2 regions of the Cupriavidus sp. USMAHM13 genome follow, and region 2 is predicted to be linked to the other one. Evidence: predicted binding sites of a transcription regulator. Region 2 holds the regulator's gene; the other holds the start of a gene.
What was found. Region 2 encodes FliA, which starts transcription of late flagellar genes. Its sites were predicted from a motif close to CTAAAGTTTNNNNNNNNNNNGCCGNTA; they were not measured.

Region 1 (3,359 bases), 1.4 Mb from region 2:
CACGCGATCGAGCTCGTCCAGCGTGGCGGACATCTGCTGGCGCAGGACATCGATCTGATTACCATTGCGCTCCACCGCCGTGGGATCCTCGCTCAGCGTGGCATCGCGCACCATCACCCCGATGGTCAGCGCCGACTCCTTGACCCGGTCCAGGTCCAGCACCTTGAACAAGCGCTGCTCGACAGTCTGGTGCATGGACACATTCAGCGCATGCAGGGAAAACGCCCCGACCAGCGCGACCGCCACCAGCAGTACCGCCACCAGCGCGAAAGCCCCCGACAAGCGGAAGCCGATGCCGACATTGCGCAAACGCATCTGCTCAATCCTCCTCAATCCTCGGTCTCTACGTTATGAACGCACACGCGCCGGCATGGCCCCGCAAGGCAGACGCCGACGCAAGCGGCGCTAACGGCCGCGCCATGCGCCACCTTGAGCGGAAAAACGAATAGAGGGGGAAAGCGCCGCCTGTTCCGCCAATGGGCAGGACAGCGCGGCGCGTCTAATACAGATGAGGTACCCCGGACAACGCCGGAAGCAGGACATCGCGGCTCCGGCCGCGATGTATCCATGCAGCGGGCCAAAAAAAGAAGCCCACGCGCGGGGTGCTCGTAGGCTTTCGAGGACTGCCAAGAGCCGAACGGCTCTGCTGTGAATATAAACGCGCTTACATGAGGTGTAAATCCTGCTTCCATCAGGGAAACCCCGGATGGCGCAGGTGTAGCTTCTGCCACTTTTTTGTGAACGGAAGGATGACGCGCACCTCTTGCCAGCGCAAAGAAGACGCCCCCTCCCGGCCGCCAAGCCTTGCAGCGACGTGGTCCGGGAGTCATGCGCCAGAACCGGCAGTCCGGCACCGGAAGATACCAGCAGATAACATTTCACGGTTCTCACGCTGCGTTTTAGAGGTAAACCTCTAAATGACGAGAGTGAGGACTGAGTCAATCTCCGAAAAACTTTGTTACTCTCGCCGGCTGAAGTGTTCCCCTTCTCTCCTGGCGACACCTCTCGGCCCCAGCCGCAGGGCAGCCCAGCGTCCCGCAACGGACCTTGCCCGATGCGCGCCGAGACGGTCAGCCCCTGCGGCCCTTGCGCCGGCACCGAGAGCGAATGTTTCATCCCTCGCCGCCATCGGGTTGCCGCGGTTTCCGCCCTGCTCTCGCCCGCAGCGAAGCCTGGAACCGATCCCCGAAGCGTAGTCAGCCGCCAGGACCCGTTCGGGCTCTTCCGGAGAAGCCGTGCACAAGAAGGTAACCAGGCCAACCCGCAGCAAGCGAAAACTGCAGTCGCTCCATTACGCCGCGCACTACGGTACGCACTCGCCGGTCGTCGTCCATCTCTCCAACGGCGTCCGCCTGCAGGGCCTGGTGCTGCGCATGGACGACTACGTGCTGCTGCTGGGCAAGCATGTACAAGACCAGCAGCCGCAGGTGGTATACAAGCACGCCATTTCCTGGGTGATGCCGGCCGCCGCCGCCAACTCTCCCTTCGATGCCCACCGGGACGAGGCCATCAACTCGCCCGAGTTCGTCGATCTCTTCATTCCACGCGGCCGCCGGCGGGGCTAGTTCCCTGCCCGCCGGGCTCCGGAATGCCCCGCTTGCAGATTCGACGCGAAGATCACTCTAAATCTTCTTCCCGCCCTGTCGATAACCCTTGCAACGGAGGCACCACTGATCCTGCAACGCAGGTGGCCAACGTTACGGCACCCGCCGGAATGTGCATATATCACTGGAAATAGGAGCCCACCATGTCAATGGTCATCAATACCAACGTGTTGTCTCTGATGACTCAGAACAACCTGAATGCGTCGCAGTCGAACCTGAGCACTGCGATCCAGCGCCTGTCGTCGGGCCTGCGCATCAACAGCGCCAGCGATGACGCCGCCGGCATGGCCATCGCCGACCGCATGACGTCGAACATCAACGGCATGACGCAAGCGCAGCAGAACGCCAACGACGGCATCTCGCTGGCCCAGACCACCGGTGGCGCCCTGAGCTCGATCACCGACAACCTGCAACGTATCCGCCAACTGACGGTGCAAGCGCAGAACGGCACGAACTCGGCTTCGGACCTGCAATCGATCCAGGACGAAATCACCCAGCGCCTGCAAGAAATCGACCGCACCTCGCAACAGACCCAGTTCAACGGCATCGCCGTGCTGTCGTCCAAGGCCAGCGCAGTCAGCATCCAGGTCGGTGCCAACGACGGCCAGACCATCTCGATCGGCCTGCAGGAAACCAGCACCAAGACCCTGAACCTGACGGGCTTCAGCGTGGCCGGCCAGCAGAACGCCGCCGCCAGCCAGACCGACCTGCAGAACGCCGTCGCCGCCGGCACCGCCGTGCAGGACGCCAACAACAAGAACCTGTACCAGGTCACCACCAAGAACGTGTTCGCGACCTCGGCACAAGTGCTGTCGAACCTGAAGGATGGCGACACCGTTGCAGTGGCAGGCGGCAACACCTACACCTACAACGCAAGCGCCGGCAACTTCAGCTACACGGTCAACACCACCTCGGGTAACGTTGCCGCGCTGGCCAACTCGCAGAAGCCGGCCTTCGGCCAGGCCACCGGCACGTACACCAACCAGACCGGCGCGACCGTGCAGTTCAAGGTCGACAGCTCGGGCAAGCTGACCGCCGCCGACGGCACCACCACGCTGTACGACGACGGCTCGGGCAACCTGACCACCAACAACACGACCGGTTCGTACGCCCAGGCCACGCTGGCATCGACCTTCACCGCCGCGTCGGGCGCCGCTGCCGGTAAGGCAACCATCTCGATCAACGGCACCACCTACAGCTCGGATGGCGCCAACGGCCTGAACAACACCGCCACCGCGACGAGCAGCGACGTGCAAGCGGCCATCCTGGCCGGCGGCTCGGGCAATGCCACCACGGTCACCCTGGGCAAGACCAGCGGCCTGAGCACCACGGTCAAGATCGACGGCGCCAGCGGCAAGACCGACGGCGCCAACGGCGCGACCTCCCAGTACATCGACGCTAACGGCGGCCTGACCAACACCGCCAGCTACACCACCAACTACCTGGTCGACTCGACCACGGGCAAGGTGAGCGTCGCTGCCAACAACGCCAGCACGGTTGCGGCAAACGATCCGAACATCAACGCCAAGGTCGGCCAGACCGCCTACGTGGATGCTTCGACCAACGCCTTCACCACCGCCGCTCAGTCGTCCACCGGCGCTTCGACGGCCGACCCGCTGACCGCCATCGACAAGGCCCTGGCCGCAGTCGACAAGCTGGCTTCGAGCCTGGGCGCGGTGCAGAACCGCCTGTCCTCGGCCCTGACGAACCTGGGTACCAGCATCACCAACATGAGCTCGGCCCGTTCGAACATCC
Region 2 (3,359 bases):
TGGCGGCCGGCTTCCTCTCGCGCCTGGCCGGCCGCGCCGCGGGCAAGGCCGCGCAAGCGGCGCCGGGCCAGGCGCTGGTCGAAGGCCTGGCGCGCCTGCTGGCGCTGCTGGACGTGCTGGAGGGCTATCCCGTGCGCGCAAACCGTGCCGCTGCGGCGGACCCGGTCCGTGCGGATACGTCCGCTACCGAGCAACAACTGGAATCCGTAGGAGAGTAGGTCTGTGCACACTCTGGCAACCGATCAGGCCGAGGGGCTGCGGCGCCTGCTGGCGCCGCGCGCCACACGGCACATCGCCGTGGTAGCCAGCGAGCCGGGGGCCGGCGCCACGACGGTCGCGCTCGGACTGGCCAGCGCGCTGGCCATGCAGGGCGAGCGCGTCCTGCTGGTCGACGAGGATGCCCCGGGCGCGCGCGCCGCGCACCTGGCCGGAGCCGCGCCGCGCGGCACGCTGGCCCAGGTGCTGGCCGCACAGGCGACGCTCGACCAGGCGCTCGGTGCCGCCGGGCCCAGCGGTGTCGCCGTGCTGCCCGCGGGCGCTGCCGGCCCGGCCGGCGGCGGCCTGCCGGGCACCTTCGGCGCCTTCCGCACCGTGCTGGCCGATGCCCGCGCCGACGGCCAGGGGACGCTGTCGGCGCTGGCCGGCGCCGCGCACAACCTGCTGGTGGTGATGCGCCCCGAGGCGGCCTCGATCACCGCGGCCTACGCGCGCATCAAGCAACTGCATCACCGCTACGCCATCCGCCATTTCCAGCTCGTCGTCAATGCGGCGGCGGGCGAGGGCATCGCCGGCGCGGTGGCCGGCAACCTGGCCCGCACCGCCAGCCAGTATCTCGGCATCGAGGCCTCGTGGGCCGGCTATCTGCCGCTCGATCCGCTGGTCAGGCAGAGCGAGCAGCTGGGTCGCGGCGTGGTCGATGCCTACCCCGCCGCACCGGCGACGATGGCCTTGCGCCGCATCGCCAGCAGCATCGGCGCGTGGCCCATGCGCGCCGCGTCCACCACCTTCCCCGGCGTCGCCTCGGCGACGCCTCCGACCAGCCCACGCATTCATTGACGCCGATGCCGCACGTATCGTTCCCCCAGGCCATCGACCGGGCCCAAGCCATCGGGCCCCGGTCCCTGCACGGTACGCGCGCGGCCGGCGCTGCGCTCTAGAAGCCACGAGAGTCCCACCATGTACACCGTTCAGGGAAAGCTCGAACAGACGGATCTGGTCAAGGCACACGCATCGCTGGTGCGCCGCATCGCCTTGCAACTGGCGGCCAAGCTGCCGGCCAGCGTGCAGCTCGACGACCTGATCCAGGCCGGCATGATCGGCCTGCTGGACGCGGCCAAGCGCTACGAAGACACGCACGGCGCGCGCTTCGAGACCTATGCCAGCCAGCGCATCCGCGGCGCCATGCTCGACGAGGTGCGCGCCAACGACTGGCAGTCGCGCAGCCTGCGCCAGTTCACCCGCCGCATCGAGCGGGCCATACGCAGCCTGGAGCAGAAGCTTGGCCGCACGCCCCTCGATTCCGAAGTGGCCGAGCATCTCGAGATGCCGTTGCCGGAGTACCAGCTGCTGCTCAACGAAGTGCACGGCTGCCAGCTGCTGCATTACGAGGACTTCGAGCGCTCCGGCGAAGAGGATTTCCTCGAGCGCCACCTCGGCGTCAACGAAGACAGCGACCCGCTGATGGTGCTGATGGAGAGCGGCATGCGCGAAGCGCTGATCCGCGCCATCGAGCGCCTGCCCGAGCGGGAGAAGCTGGTGCTGTCGCTGTGCTACGACCAGGAGCTGAACCTGCGCGAGATCGGCGCCGTGCTGGACGTGACCGAGTCGCGCGTCTGCCAGATCCGCGGCCAGGCCATCGCGCGCCTGCGTGGCCAGCTGCGGGGACTGCTCTGATGCGAGGGCCCGGCCGCGCCGCGCCGCGCGTGCAGGCATGCGTTGCGACGGGCGTCGCCGCACTCGGCCTGGCGACCGCCGTCCCGCCGGTCCGGGCGGACGAGGGAGGTCCCGGTCATGCCTGGCAGAGCGTGGTGCAGGGGCCGATGCTGTCCGTGCGCGGGATGCGCATACTGTCGCCTGCGCTGCGGCCCGGCGCCATGCCGGCGCTGGCGACCGGCAAGGTGACATCCGTGCGCTGGCAGTACACCTTCAGCGGCGTGCCGCCGCATGATCTCCAGGTCTACCTGTGCAATGGCAGCCGATGCGTGCTGTTGCCGGCGGCGCAAGGCCACACCGAGGCATTCCGCGGCGATGCCGCCGCACAGGATTTCACCTTTGCTTTCCTGGCCCCCGGGCGTGGCGCGCTGGCGCCCGTGCTGCAGGGGCGCGCCAACCAGGTCATCGTCGACTATCGCTGATCGTCGAGAGCGGTCCGCCGCCGCTGCGGCGACACCCGCGACGCCGTCCTCGGCCGATCCGGCTCGGTTCAGCTCAGCTCAGCTCAGTTCAGTTCAGTTCAAGGAAGAGGATGGCGGCGCCGGACGGCGCGGTAGCGAGGGGCAATCGCGCGACCATCGTCGCGCGGCCATGTCACCAGCCGGAGCGGGGCGCTGCGAGCGCGCGTCAGTCCCAGCCGCCGCAGTGGCCTCAGCCGCGCGCCAGGCTCAGGCCGGATGCCGCGTTCTGGGTGCGGCCGTCGCGGCCGTAGAGGCCGGCATCGATGCCGCGCTGGCGCAGTACCTGGATGGCCGCGCGCGTGTGTTCGAGATGGGCGGCGATGACCGCCGAATTCAGCGTGCTTGCCTGGTGCGCGCCGAGCGCGGCCAGGCGCAGGGTGCGCCAGGCCTGATGCACGGCGGGGTCGATGCGCAGGCCGACCAGCATGCCGTTCGGGCCGGCGCGCAAGCCGGCGGCGGCCATCTGCGCTTCGCGCGCGGCGCCCAGCTCGGCCAGCGCGGAGGCCAGCGCCGTCTTGCGGTCCAGCACCGCGCCGAGCGCCTGCGCGTCGCCGCTCTTCATCACTTCGCGTTCGTCGGCCAGGGCCTCGGCGAATGCCTTCACGGCTTCGGTTTCGCGATGCAGGATCTGGATCAGGGGCAGGCTCATGGTTTCTCCACGCGCGGCGCTCTATGCCGTTCGCTCTCGGCTCGCTGCTGGGTTCCTGCCGCGGACCGCTTACTGGCCCTGGTTCAGCTCGCGCAGCGTGGCGAGCAGACCGTCGGCAATCTTGCTCGGATCGATCTTGATCCGGCCTTCGACGATGGCCTGGCGGATTTCCTCCACGCGGGCCGTGTCGATGTCGTTGTCGCTATCCTGGCTCAGGCTGGCGCCGATCTGGCGGACCTGGGCGCTCAGGGGGCTGGTCTGCACCTCGGCTGCCGTGGCCGGGGCGGGAGCGGGGGCCGTGGTGGCGCGCGCCGTGC

Region 1: the regulator FliA is predicted to act here: its motif matches at 1,623-1,649, upstream of BKK81_RS24540 (flagellin N-terminal helical domain-containing protein).

What each region holds. Positions count from the first base shown of each region.
Region 1 is NZ_CP017752.1:1,386,613-1,389,971, reverse strand. Features, by position in the region: gene BKK81_RS36840 (methyl-accepting chemotaxis protein) at 1-315, opposite strand, end outside; gene BKK81_RS24545 (RNA chaperone Hfq) at 1,236-1,565, shown strand; gene BKK81_RS24540 (flagellin N-terminal helical domain-containing protein) at 1,748-3,359, shown strand, end outside.
Region 2 is NZ_CP017752.1:3,315,825-3,319,183, reverse strand. Features, by position in the region: gene flhF (flagellar biosynthesis protein FlhF) at 1-218, shown strand, start outside; gene BKK81_RS32655 (MinD/ParA family ATP-binding protein) at 223-1,056, shown strand; gene BKK81_RS32650 (RNA polymerase sigma factor FliA) at 1,177-1,893, shown strand; gene BKK81_RS32645 (flagellar protein FlhE) at 1,893-2,354, shown strand; gene BKK81_RS32640 (flagella synthesis protein FlgN) at 2,584-3,042, opposite strand; gene flgM (flagellar biosynthesis anti-sigma factor FlgM) at 3,112-3,359, opposite strand, start outside.